Regions from separate parts of the Glaciibacter psychrotolerans genome, predicted to be linked through region 3. Evidence: predicted binding sites of a transcription regulator. Region 3 holds the regulator's gene; each other region holds the start of a gene.
The links. The regulator LexA, encoded in region 3, represses DNA repair genes until DNA is damaged. The targets are predictions, from matches to a motif close to TCGAACANNTGTTCGA.
Positions count from the first base shown of each region.

Region 1: HNR05_RS03165 (HNH endonuclease signature motif containing protein) is a predicted target of LexA. The motif match lies at 2,752-2,767, and genes of this name have one in related genera.
Region 2: HNR05_RS10155 (HNH endonuclease signature motif containing protein) is a predicted target of LexA. The motif match lies at 2,559-2,574, and genes of this name have one in related genera.

Region 1 is NZ_JACCFM010000001.1:703,406-707,880, reverse strand. Features, by position in the region: gene HNR05_RS03180 (sensor histidine kinase) at 1-1,045, shown strand, start outside; gene HNR05_RS03175 (response regulator transcription factor) at 1,042-1,668, shown strand; gene HNR05_RS03170 (alpha/beta fold hydrolase) at 1,668-2,384, shown strand; gene HNR05_RS03165 (HNH endonuclease signature motif containing protein) at 2,778-4,475, shown strand, end outside.
Region 2 is NZ_JACCFM010000001.1:2,184,280-2,188,754, forward strand. Features, by position in the region: gene rfbD (dTDP-4-dehydrorhamnose reductase) at 1-629, shown strand, start outside; gene HNR05_RS10145 (glycosyltransferase family 4 protein) at 833-1,999, shown strand; gene HNR05_RS10150 (hypothetical protein) at 2,048-2,233, shown strand; gene HNR05_RS10155 (HNH endonuclease signature motif containing protein) at 2,638-4,398, shown strand.
Region 3 is NZ_JACCFM010000001.1:226,825-231,299, forward strand. Features, by position in the region: gene metE (5-methyltetrahydropteroyltriglutamate--homocysteine S-methyltransferase) at 1-1,716, shown strand, start outside; gene lexA (transcriptional repressor LexA) at 1,807-2,517, opposite strand; gene HNR05_RS01080 (LysM peptidoglycan-binding domain-containing protein) at 2,823-3,164, shown strand; gene HNR05_RS01085 (histidinol-phosphate transaminase) at 3,283-4,380, shown strand; gene hisB (imidazoleglycerol-phosphate dehydratase HisB) at 4,390-4,475, shown strand, end outside.

The sequences.
Region 1 (4,475 bases), 480 kb from region 3:
GGTGCTCGCCCCCGACGCGTCCTATATCGTCTTCCCTCTCTTCTTTCTGCAACTGCACGTGCTGCGGCTGCGCTACGCCATTCCGGCGGTGCTCGTGAGCGTGATTCTCGCCGTCTGGGCCCTCAGCTACCACCTCGGCTGGAGTCTCGGCGCGGTGCTCGGCCCGCTGATCGGCGCCGGCGTGGCCGTGGCCATCGGTCTCGGCTACCGGGCGCTGCTGGCCGAGGCGAACGAACGTCAGCGGCTCATCGCCGATCTTCTGGCCACCCGGGCCGAACTGGCCGCCACCTCGCGCCAGGCGGGCACCATCGCCGAGCGTGAACGTCTGGCGCGCGAGATCCACGACACCGTCGCGCAGGGGCTCTCCAGCATTCAGCTGCTCATCCACGCCGCCGAGCGCACCGTGACGGATGCCGCAGCGCGAGCCCACCTGGAACTGGCCCGGCAGACGGCCGCCACGAATCTGCACGAGACGCGCCGCTTCATCCGGGAGCTCACCCCTCCAGCACTGGAAACCCAATCGCTGCCCGGTGCGCTGGCCCGTCTGGTCGAGACGGCCACGGCTGCGGCGGCGCCGAGTGCTGAGAAGACCGCGGTGAGTCTGCACATCACGGGCGACCCGCTGCCCCTGCCCATGCGCCTCGAGGCGACACTGTTGCGCATCGCGCAGGGGTCACTGGCGAATGTGAGTCAGCATGCGCACGCCACGCGCGCCGAGATCACGCTGAGTTATATGCCCGATGAGATCGCGCTCGACGTGGTCGACAACGGGCAGGGCTTCGACGTCGCGGCGCTGACCGACGTCGGGCGTCCCGATTCGTTCGGCCTGATGGCCATTCGCCAACGGGTCGAGCAGCAGGGCGGCAGTTTTGTGCTCGAATCGCAGCCGGCCCACGGAACGGCGCTCGCCGTGACGTTCCCGCTTGATGAGGACGAGATAATAGAGCCGCGGGAGGTGGGGCCTGAAGCTGTAGACGCTGCTGCCGACGCCGACGCTTCTGACGCCGACGCTTCTGCAGACACGGAATGGGAGGCCCAGGAATGATTCGACTTCTTCTAGCCGATGACCATCCGGTGGTGCGGGCCGGCCTGCGAGCCTTGTTCTCGGCAGAGCCCGACTTCTCGGTGGTCGCCGAGGCCACCACCGCCGAGGAGGCCGTCGAACTCGCCGCGCAGGGTGTCGCCGACGTCGTTCTAATGGATCTGCAGTTTCCGGGCGAACTTCAAGGCGCCGCAGCGACCCGGCAGGTGCGCTCTCGATCGAACGCACCGCACGTGCTCGTGCTCACGAATTACGACACCGACGCCGACATTCTGGGGGCCATCGAAGCCGGAGCGAGCGGGTTTCTACTCAAGGATGCCCCGCCGATCGAACTCGTGGCCGCCGTACGTGCCGCTGCGGCCGGCGAGAGCGCACTGGCTCCGGCCGTCGCCTCACGCCTTGTCACGCGCACGCGCGTGCCCGAGACGAGGCTGACGCTGCGAGAAACCGAGGTGTTGGCGCTCGTCGCCGCCGGGCGTTCGAATCGTGAAATCGGGGCCGACCTGTTTCTGAGTGAGGCCACCGTAAAGTCGCATCTCGTGCACATCTTCACCAAGTTGGGCGTCAACTCGCGCACCTCGGCTGTCGCCGCGGCTCGCGCGGCAGGAACGATTAGAAGCAACTGATGAGCGAGCCTGTCGCGGTTCTCTTCGTGCACGGCATCCGCACCTCCGCCACGATGTGGCGCCACCAAGTCGACGCCCTCCAGAGCAGGGGCCACCGGGCACTGGCGATCGATCTGCCCGGCCACGGAAGTCGACTGGGCGAAACATTTTCGGTCGCCGGGGCGCTCAATGCCATCGACGCCGGTGTGCGCGACCTGGGCGGGCGGGTGCTTCTCGTCGGGTTGTCGCTCGGCGGCTACTACTCGATTGCCTATGCGGCGCGGCATCCGGAAGCGGTGGCCGGACTCATCGCTGCCGGCTGCTGCGTGGTTCCTCGTGGCGGGCCATTGGCCGCGTACCGCGGGTTGGCCGCGGTCATCCATCGACTACCGGATCGCGGGCTCTGGCTGCACACCGCAGCAGTGCGCGCATTATTGCCCGCGGCCGCGCAACGCGATGTACTCGCCGGCGGTGTGGCACTCGACGTCATGGATGCCGGCCTGCGCGCGACGGGCACCCTGCACCCGTTGGCGGATTTGGCGGCGTATCCGGGGCCGGTCTGGCTCGTGAATGGGCGCTACGACCAGTTCCGGCTACAGGAGCGGCGTTTTCGCGCGGTGTGCCAGAACGGAACTCGTGTGCTGATCCCCGGCGCCACGCACCTGTCGAGTCTTGCCCAGCCAGGACGATTCACTGCGGTGGTCGCGACAGTCGCTAGGCGCCTTTCGGCGGCGTGACCGGGCGCGAATCGCTTGCCGTCGCGTGCGCTGATCTGCGGTTGGGAACCGTCGCGTGCGCTGACTTCAGACGTGGAGTTCGTCGTGGACCCGTCGGGCCGTCGAGCCCCAACCCTGATTCCGTGGTGTCACTGGGACATGCACCGAAACGGAATACTGAACCCTTCTAAACGCTGAGCCGCTCTGAATGCTGAGCCGCTCTGAATGCTGGGCCGCTCTGAATGCTCAACACCTCTGAATACGGACCCCCTCTGCACACTGAACCCCTCGGAATACTTGGTCCCTCGAAATTCAGAGCCGGCGCGCCCCATTCGTCGAACATTGTTCGAATGTTTGGTGGGATTAGTGAGGAATGCTCTTGTCTGATTCGTATTCATGTTCTAAAATGGGGGTATGGATGACCCGCTAGAAGTCCCGAGACAAACCCCCTTCGACCCGCTGAGAAAGCTCAGCACCACGGAGTGGCAAGCCCGGGACGAGGGGGCGGTTGCGGCCTCTGATGCGAGGCGGGACGAGCCCGAGTGGGACGAGCCCGAGTGGGACGCGCCGGAGTTGCGGCCGATCTATGAGGCCTGGCTGGCAAACATCCTCGCGCTGGGTGCGGAGTACGATCCTCGGTTCGATACCATCCCTGGCTTCAATTCTGCGGCCGAGCTCAGGCTCACTCCGGCGGCCGGCCTCAGGCTCGAGCTGCCAGCCGGTTCCATGGCCGATTCCGCAACCGGGTCCCCGGCCGGTCCGGCGTTCCCGCTCGCCTCCCGTCCCGAGCCCGGCCCGGCCCCACTGGATCTGGTCAGCTTCTTGCCGACATCGATCGGGGTGGCGGCCACGGCGACAGCCGTCGCGGTGATCGGAACTGCGATCGGCGCGGCCGAGGTGGCGGCGCGGGAAGCGAACCGGGCGATGGCCGCGCACCTGGAGGCGTTGACGACGGTGATCGAGATGGCCCGACAGAACCCGAGCATCTACCTCACCGAATCCGGGCTGCTGCAACCCGACGCCGTCGACCTGGCTGTGCGCTGCGCGGCCCTCGACACCGCCCTGCACTTACACCTCACCCCGGAACTGGTCCGCACCCGCGCCCACGAGGGCCACGTGCTCACCGCGTCCCTGCCACAAGTGTGGGCGTTGTTCCAGGCCGGCCTGATCGGCTACCCGCAGGCCAGTGCTGCGGTGCACTTCCTGACCGGTCTGACCGACCCGGCCCGGGTGGCCACCTACGACACCGAACTGGCACTCAAGGGCCCCAGGCTCACGCCGGGTGTGTTCCGGCAGAAGGCCCGCACCCTGGCCGACCGGCTCCGCGCCGAACCGGCCGAACAACGCCACGCCCGCGACGTGACCGAACGAAGGGTGAGTGTTGAGCCGGCCCCGAACGGGATGGCCTGGTTGAGCGCGTTCATCAGCGGCGTCGACGCCATCCGCATCACCGCCCGACTGAACGCGACAGCCAAACGCATCGCCCGCGACGAAACCGCCGCACGCACACAGGCCGTCGCCACCGCCCGGGCCGCCGCCCGCCGTTCCGTCCGGCGGGCCGGCCTGACCGGCCCCGAAACCCACGAATTTGTTGCCCGGGCCGGGCAGGACGCCGCCGCCCGGCACCCGCGTCGTTCCCGGGATCAGATCCGGGCCGACCTGTTCGTGGCCTGGCTGGCCGGTGACGGCACCCCGACCGCCGCGAAAGTGCGCCCGCTGCTGCTGGTGCCGATCCTCGGCCTGTTGCAGAAAAGTGACCAGCCGGCCGTGCTGCACGGCTACGGTCCGATCGACAGCGTCACCGCAGCCCAACTCTTCGACGACGCACCCGCGTTTCGCCGGGTCGGCATCGACCCGATCAACGGCACCATCCTCAACTTCGACCGCACCCGATACCGGCCCACAAAAGCCCAACGCGACATGCTCGCCGCGATCTATGGCACCTGCGCCGCCGAGGGCTGCACCCGGTTAGCCGTAACCGCCGAAATCGACCACGTTCACGAATGGGAACGCGATCACGGCCCAACCAACCTGGCCAACCTGCTCCCGTTCTGCAGCCCCGACCACCGAATCAAAACCCACTCCAAAATCCGATACGCCAAAGCAGCCGAC
Region 2 (4,475 bases), 2.0 Mb from region 3:
CCCTCGGCGCTCAGAATCTGGCCATCGGTGCCGCTGCGGCGGGCGCGAAGCTCGTGACGGTGTCGACGGATTACGTCTTCGACGGCACGGCCACGACGCCCTACCCCGAAGCGACGCCTCGCAACCCGGTGAGCGCCTACGGCCGCACCAAGGCCGAGGGCGAGCGTCTCGCTCAGGAAGCCCACCCCACGGGCACCTTCATCGTGCGCACCGCCTGGCTTTATGGCCAGCATGGACCGAACTTCGCGGCCACCATGTTGCGTCTTGCGGCGTCGCATCCGGAAGTCACCGTGGTCACCGACCAGGTCGGCCAACCCACCTGGACGATGGACCTTGCCCGGCAGATCGTGACGCTCGTCGACTCGGATGCCCCGGCCGGCATTTACCACGGCACCAACAGCGGCGAGGGCAGCTGGTTTGACTTCGCCCGTGCCGTCTTTGCCGAAGCCGGCCTCGATGCGAGCCGTGTGAAGCCGACCGACAGTTCGGCGTTCGTGCGCCCGGCCCCACGCCCTGCATATTCTGTGCTCGGCCACTCCGCCTGGGACGCCGTGGGACTTGCTCCAATGCGCCCCTGGCAGGATGCGCTTACTGAGGCGTTCGCGACGGGCGCCCTCGGGGCCAGCTAAGCCGCGTATACTCGATCGACTTCGGCCCCTGAACGCGCTACCTCGCTCAGGGGCCTTCACATGTGCTCTGCAGCATCGCTCGTCTAGACTCCTGATGTGAAGATTCCCCGTGGAAGCTGCGTTTGTCACAGCGCGAGCAGCCTATCCCGCAGCAGAATCGACACGTCGGGAACAGCCACACATCAAGAAGCTTTGGGGGCACTATGACAACGCTACGCGTCGTCGTCGACCAAATGGCCGCACCGGTACCCGGTGGGATCGGTCGGTACACCGAAGAATTGACACAGGCCCTGATCGCCGCCGCCCCCGCCAATTGCGCGGTCGAAGGAATTGTCTCGTCGTCGTCCGAGGCGGACTACGCCTCGATCGAAGAGCGGCTTCCTGGCCTGGCCAGTCTCTACAAGACCACCCTGGCGCGCCGAGAACTGTCTGCAGCCTGGCAGCTCGGGCTATCGACGTCACCCGGCCCCGGCATGATTCACGCGCCCGGACTCCTCGCCCCGCTGCGCCGACACGACCGGGTGAATAGCGGTACTCAGGTCGCGGTGACGGTGCACGACACGCTCGTGTGGTCGCATCCGGAGGCCTTCACCGCCACGACAGTGGCCTGGACCAAGGGCATGATCCGACGGGCCAAGAAGCATGCGGATGCCATCGTCGTTCCGAGCCACGCTGTTGCTGCGCAACTCAGCGAGATCGTTGACCTCGGTGATCGAGTTCGAGTGATTGGCCCGGCGCTCAGCCGCACATTCCAGCTTCCCGGCGCCGGGTTGGCCGGAGAGTTTGCTGCCCAACTCATCGACGAGCGACTCGGCGCGCTGAATCTGCCGAGCGAGTACATTCTCACGGCGGGAACCCTTGAACCGAGGAAGGGGGTCGCCGCCGTCATCGCGGCGCTTGGCGAACCCGGCGCACCCGATCTGCCGCTCGTGGTTCTCGGCCCTGATTCCTGGGGCGAGCTGAATCTGGCGACGGTGGCCGACGAGGCTGGCTTGAAGCCCGGGCGGGTTCAGGCGTTCCCAACGCTCTCCAACGAGGATCTTGCGCTGGTCATGTCCCGCGCCTCAGCCTTCGTGTACCCCAGCCTGGATGAAGGCTTTGGCCTGCCGATGATCCAGGCGTTCCAGATGGGCACCCCCGTCATTCACTCGGACGCCCCCGCACTCGTTGAAACCAGTGGTGACGCTGGGTTCGTCGTCGAGCGCAACGACGCCGACGGGTATCCGCGACGCCTCGCCGCAGCCCTCACCACAGTGCTGGGCGATCGGGAGTTGGCCGACAGGCTGAGGGTGTACGGCAGCGATCGCTCCCGGGCGTTCAGCTGGCGGGATTCAGCCGAACGGGTGTGGCAGTTACACGCTGATCTGTAGGAGTTCGGGCGAGCTTCGCTTGATTCCCGATACTCCCGAGCACGACGTGTGGATCGCTGGCTCGCTCGCATCCGTCTGCGCACTCTTTCTGCCTTTGACGACAACGGGAATCGGACCGAAGACGCGGGTCCGGACCTCGAAAACGTCACGGTCATCGTCGCCGGGTCGAACCACGCACTGCGCGTTCCCCGTGCGGGCGCCGGGGCCGAACCGCACTGCGATTTCGCACTGTGACAATGGAACGCTCTCAGTGGGCGAATGCATCTCATCGCCTGCTTTTTCAAGTCTCGTTGGACGAAACTCGACGGTTTCAATCGGCCCCGGTATCGAACAAGACCGACGTGACCACAATCACGAAGACCGCATACGGGAAGCTGACCGAGAGTCCTGAGTCGCCGGATCCAGTACCACGACGGCCTGCGCTTTGGCGGGCGGCTTCCCGGATGCGACGACTGTGTGACCGCGCACTGACATGGCTGCGGCCGGCGGCACGGGTGCAGTAAGCCGAGTCGGCGAGACCGGGTGCGGATTTCTGTCTCGCATCAGAGAGAACTCCTCCCCAGATAAATGTTCGATGACTTATGCACAGATCCTGAGATTTGCTCGTATTCATCTGCGCAAAGTTTTAGAGTGGGGGTATGGAAAAACTCACCGATCGACTCAGGGAATCCGCCGCAGCGGTCGCCCGGCTCGGTGATGGTGTGGCCGCGTTCCACGGGCTCTCCGACGCCGAGTTGCTCGGGGCGCAGGGTCTGATTGCGACGCTGCGGCGACAGGTCGACAGTTACGCGGTGTGGGCGGCCGGCGAGATCGCGCTTCGATCGAAGCCCGAGTTCGGTCAGCGGGGCCTGGCCCGGCGGCACGGCTTTGGCAGCCCGGAGTCGATGATCGAACGCACCGCCGGTACGACCCACGCCGACGCTGTGAAACTGGTCAGCCTGGGCGTGATGCTCGCCGACACCGCGGATGCCGCCGAGGCTGCTGTGGCTGCTGCTGCTGCTGCTGCTGCTGACGCTGACGCCGCTGCCGCTGCTGCTACGGATGCGGAGGATGCCGCCGCCGAATCGGGTGACGCTTCACACGCCGACGATCCCGGCGCTGTCGACGCGGAGGCCGGCCCGCCGCCGGGTGCGCCGAGTGCGTTGTCGTGGCTGGCCGAGGTCTCGGCGGCGTTGAACGCGGGAACACTGTCGGCCGATGCCACAGCCGCCATCCGCAAGGGCCTGGGCGAGACCGGCCCCGGCGTGTCGGCCGAGAAGCTTCACGCGGCAGCCGTGCTTTTGATCGGTGAGGCGCGCACCCTGAGCGCCGACACGCTCTGGAAGCGGGCCCGGGTGCTGCGGGATCAACTCGACATCGAGGGCATCAGCCGCCGCGAGAAGACCCAGCACGGTGAACGCTTCTTCCGCCTCTGGAAGCAGCCCAACGGCATGTACCGGACCAGCGGCCTGTTCGCGCCCGAACAGGGCCGGCAGATCGAGCTGATCGTCGAGGGAATCACCGGCCCTCGCCGCGGCGGACCGCGCTTTGTCGACCCCACAGCCCACGCGAAAGCTCAGGCCCTGCGCGACGACCCCCGAACAACCGACCAGATCGCCGCCGACGGCATCCTCACCCTGCTGCACCTCGGCACCGAGGCCGACCCCCACGTCGTCCTTCTCGGCCGCCGCCCCACCGTCACCGTGCACGTGAACGCCGCAGCGCTTCCCGCGGCCAACCCGCCCGAGCACCCCGAGCCCGCCACGCGCGGCACCGCCAGCGATGACCGCGATCAGCATCCGCGCAGCGGCGAAACCCTGTCGAGCTCGGCCCTGTCGCCACCAGCACCAGCACCAGCACCAGCACCAGCACCAGCACCAGCACCAGCACCAGCACCAGGCTCAGTATCAGCACACGCGCCCGCGCCCCGACCAGCCGCGCCCCTGCCACGTCCGGCACCCAGCACATCAGGCGCAGCGGGCGGGTTCGGTCATATCGACGGTGTCCCGGTTTCGCTTGCGACGGTTGAACGGCACCTCTGCTCCGGCTACATCGCCGTGCAGTTCGGTCCCACCGGTCAGCCGGTCAACCTCGGACGCGAACAACGCTTCTTCACCACGGCACAACGCGCCGCGTTGGCTGCCCGCGACGATGGGTGCGGCTGGGTGGACTGTGACAAACCAGCCTCCTGGACCGAAGCGCACCACATCGAGCACTGGGTCGATGAACACGGCAACACCGACCTCGCCGTTGGCATTCTGCTCTGCTACTTCCACCACATGCTGCTGCACAACAACGGCTGGCACATCGACCGACACGGCGACGCCTACTGGCTTGTCCCACCAGGCGACATCGACCCGAACCAGACCCCGATCCGCCTCCGCAGCGTCAACCTGCTGCAACACACCACACGTCCGTGAATCGAACGCACTCACGAACCCACTGACCGACCGGCGGGCACGGATCGAGCTGCCCCCGTTGATCGAGCCCGTCGAGA
Region 3 (4,475 bases):
GAACTTCTTGGTCGGCTGGCCGAAGCGGGAGCAGAGTGGGTTCAGCTTGATGAGCCGGGGCTGGTTTCAGAGAGCATCCCTGTGCCCCGTGCCACGGTGTTGGCGGCGCTTCGCCACTCGACCGACACCCTCGGTCATCTCTCTACGCGGCCGGCGATCTTTGTTGCCGCGCCGTACGGCAGCCTCGACGACGCGTTTCCGGTTCTCGCCGACGCGCCGATCGAGGCCGTCGGGCTTGACCTGGTGCGGGGCCAAACGCCGTTTGATCTCTCGGGACTCGGTACGAAGACACTGGTGGCGGGCGTGATCGATGGCCACAATGTGTGGCGCGGCGACCTCAACGCCGCATTCGACACGGCGCAGGCAATCGCGGCCCAGGTTGCGCATCTCGCGGTGTCGACCTCGACCTCCCTGCTGCACCTTCCCCACTCCATCGACGACGAACCGGCGTTGGGAGACGGCCTCCTCAGTTGGTTGGCCTTTGCCGACCAGAAGGTTGCTCAGGTGACGACTCTTGTGCGGGGTCTGGCTGACGGCAAGGCTGCAATTTCACCGGACCTGGCCGCCGCCGCTGCAGCGCTACAGTCTCGCCAGGATGCACCGGGTGTGCGCGACAGCAGCGTGCGTGCGCGCGCGGCGGCGCTGACCGGAACCGACTTCACACGCGGGTCTTACGAGCACCGTGTTGAGGCACAGGATGCTGCACTCGGACTTCCTGCACTGCCGACCACCACAATCGGTTCGTTCCCGCAGACCACCGACATCCGTCGAGCGCGCGCCCAGCACCTGCGTGGAACGCTCTCAGCCGAGGACTATCGCGGTCTGATGCGTGCCGAGATCGCACGGGTGATCGCCCTACAGGAACAGATCGGGCTCGACGTGCTTGTGCACGGAGAGCCGGAACGCAACGACATGGTGCAGTATTTCGCTGAAAACCTCGAGGGCTTTGCGACCACGGCCAACGGCTGGGTGCAGTCGTACGGATCTCGGTGTACTCGCCCCTCGATTCTGTGGGGTGACGTGTCGAGGTCGGCTCCGATCAGCGTCGATTGGGCGAGCTACGCTCAGAGCCTCACGGCTAAGCCAGTCAAGGGCATGCTGACCGGACCGGTGACGATTCTGGCGTGGTCGTTCGTGCGAGAAGACCAGCCACTCGGCGACACGGCGCGGCAGGTCGCGCTGGCGTTGCGCGATGAGATCGCCGACCTAGAGGCCGCAGGAATTCAGATTGTCCAGGTCGACGAACCGGCGCTCCGGGAACTTCTTCCGCTCAAGCGGGCGAATCAGGCCGCCTACCTCGACTGGTCAGTGGGAGCGTTCCGTCTGGCGACGGCGGGCGTCTCGGCCGCCACCCAGATCCACACCCATCTGTGCTATTCGGAGTTCGGTGTCGTCATCGATGCCATCCGCAACCTGGACGCCGATGTGACCAGCATCGAGGCGGCACGCTCACGGATGGCGGTCGTGGCCGATCTCGGCACGAGCGGCTTCGATCACGGGATCGGTCCGGGCGTCTACGACATCCATTCTCCGCGTATTCCCAGCGTGGCCGAGGTGGTCGATCTGCTCGAACGAGCCCTCACAGCGCTTCCCGAGCGTCAGCTCTGGGTGAATCCGGACTGCGGGCTGAAGACGCGCGGCTACGCCGAAACCGTCGAATCGCTCACCAATGTGCTTGCGGCGACACGGCAGGTGCGCGCGCGAGTCGCCGGTTAAGCACCGCGAGTCTGCGGGAGTTGGTGCCTCGGTCAGTGGGGCAACCAACCCCTGCAGACTCGCGGAAAAAGGCGCGGCAGTCGAGGCGAGCTAGACCGAGCGCAGTACCGCGACGATCTTGCCGAGAATCTCTGCGTGGTCGCCCATGATGGGCTCGAAGTTCGTGTTGCGGGGGAGCAACCAGGTGTGGCCATCGCGCTGACGGAACACCTTGACAGTGGCCTCGTTGTCGAGCATTGCAGCGACGATCTCGCCATTCTCGGCCGTCTTCTGCTGACGCACGACAACCCAGTCGCCATCGCAGATTGCGGCATCGATCATTGATTCACCGACGACCTTGAGCATGAACAGGTCGCCCTTGCCCACCAGCTGGCGGGGGAGGGGGAAAATCTCGTCGATCTGCTGGTCTGCCGTGATGGGGACGCCGGCGGCAATGCGGCCAACGAGCGGAACCATCGCGGCATCTCCGATCTGGATCGATCCACCCAGGATGTCCGAGTCGCCGGGCGCACCCGATGTGTCGTCGCCCGATTGGGGCAGTTCAATGAGGATCTCGAGAGCCCGGGGGCGGTTGGGGTCCCGCCGCAGGTAGCCGCTGAGTTCAAGCTGGTTGAGCTGGTGGGTGACGCTCGACAGGGATGCAAGGCCAACCGCGTCGCCAATCTCGCGCATGCTTGGCGGATAGCCCTGGCGGCTCACGGATCGCTGGATCACGTCGAGAATCGCGAGCTGTTTCTCGCTCAAGCTCTTGCGACGTCGGGTGCCGCCCTTGTCGCGCGTATTGCTGCTTTCTTTCGCCATCTCAATGCTCCTCGCGCCGATGAATCTGCCGTTGGACCGGCTGTCGCCCTGTCGAATTCGAGAGTCTCAGCCGGGGCTGTTTCTCGGGAATGTCGGTGGTATCTGGTTGTGTTCGAGCCGTCAACAAAACTGTAACCCCGTCCGCCCCGAAAACAAACACTTATTCGAGTGTGTTGCGGCCGATTTTTCGAAAATATCCGTAAACAAGGTTGATTGTTCGAAGAATCGAATATATATTCGGAACAAAGATTCGCATCCGGCTCTCCCGGCCGAGAGTCGGATGCGTACTTACCAGGAGGTTCACCATGAGCACCACTGCTCCGCACGGATCCATTGGCACCACCCGGCTGCGTCTGACCCGGCGCGGTCGCCTCGTCTTCAGCACACTCGCGGCGGCGCCGCTGGTCGCCGTGGTTCTTGCCGCAGCGCTGAACGGCGGCGCGGCGCTCGCCTCGGGGGCCGGCACGAAAACTCACACGTTCTCCTACGTCACAATCACGGCAGGCCAGTCGCTGTGGCAGCTGGCCGAGCGTCTGGCACCGCACGACGATCCGCGCGACGTGATCGCCGAGATCGTTGCCCTGAACCAGCTCGACTCGGCCGACGTGGTCCCGGGGCAGCGCCTCGCGCTTCCCGCGTCCGACTAGTACATCCCGCCGGGCACGCGAACGCGGCCGGCGGAAGGGTGCGGGAGGTAGCCGGACGTGCCAGCACCAATGAGTCGTACTCGTTTGCAACTCAGAACTGCCCGGTACCATTGCACGGGTGACCAGCCTCAATGACCTTCCCCTGCGCGACAATCTGCGTGGACTCGTTCCCTATGGCGCACCGCAGCTTCACGTTCCGGTGGCCCTCAACGTGAACGAGAACACTCACCCCATTCCCGAGGCTGTGGCGCACCACATCGTCGCATCGTTGGCACGAGCGGTACTCACGGTCAATCGGTATCCCGACCGCGAGTTCACCGAACTGCGCGAGAGCTTGGCAAATTATCTCGGTCACGGACTGACAGCCGAGAACATCTGGGCAGCGAACGGCTCCAATGAGGTCTTGCAGCAGGTTCTGCAGGCGTTCGGTGGCCCGGGCCGCACCCTTCTCGGTTTCGACCCGACCTATTCGATGTACTCCATTTTGGCGTCGGGAACAGACACCCGGTGGGTGGCCGGCGAACGCGACGCCGACTACGAGTTGTCGGCCGACACCGCGGCCGCCTGGGTGGCGAAGACGCAGCCCGACCTTGTCTTTCTCTGCTCGCCCAACAACCCCACCGGCACACCGCTCGCGCTCGAGACGATCGCGGCGGTCTACGACGCGACCGACGGAATTGTCGTCGTCGACGAGGCCTACGCGGAATTCGGCGGGGCGGAGGCGCCAACGGCGCTCAGTCTGCTCCCCGGGCGCGAACGGCTTGTGGTCTCCCGCACCATGAGTAAAGCCTTCGCCTTTGCGGGCGCGCGGGTGGGCTATCTGGCCGCCGATCCTGCGGTGACCGATGCCCTTCGTTTGGTGCGGTTGCCCTACCACCTCTCCGCGCTCACCCAGGCCGCAGCAACGGCCGCCCTTGATCACACGGCCGAGATGCTGGCGATGGTCGACGACATCCGGGTTCAGCGCGACCGTATCGTGACGGAATTGCGTGACCTGGGGTACCGGCCGTACCGGACCGGCAGCAACTTCGTGCTGTTCGGCGGCGTCGAAGATCCAGGTGCGACGTTCACGGCGCTCCTCGCGGAGGGAGTCCTGATTCGCGATATCGGAATACCGAATCACCTGCGCGTGAGTGCTGGAACCGAAGCCGAGACGACAGCCTTTCTGGCCGCCATCTCGCGGCTCGGTGCTCCGACCGTCAGCCGAGCGGAATAGGCTAGCGCTATGACTTCTTCCGCACAGGAACCAGCCCCCCGTATCGCGCAGATCAGCCGCGCGACGAGCGAGTCGAGCATCGAGCTGCGCATCAA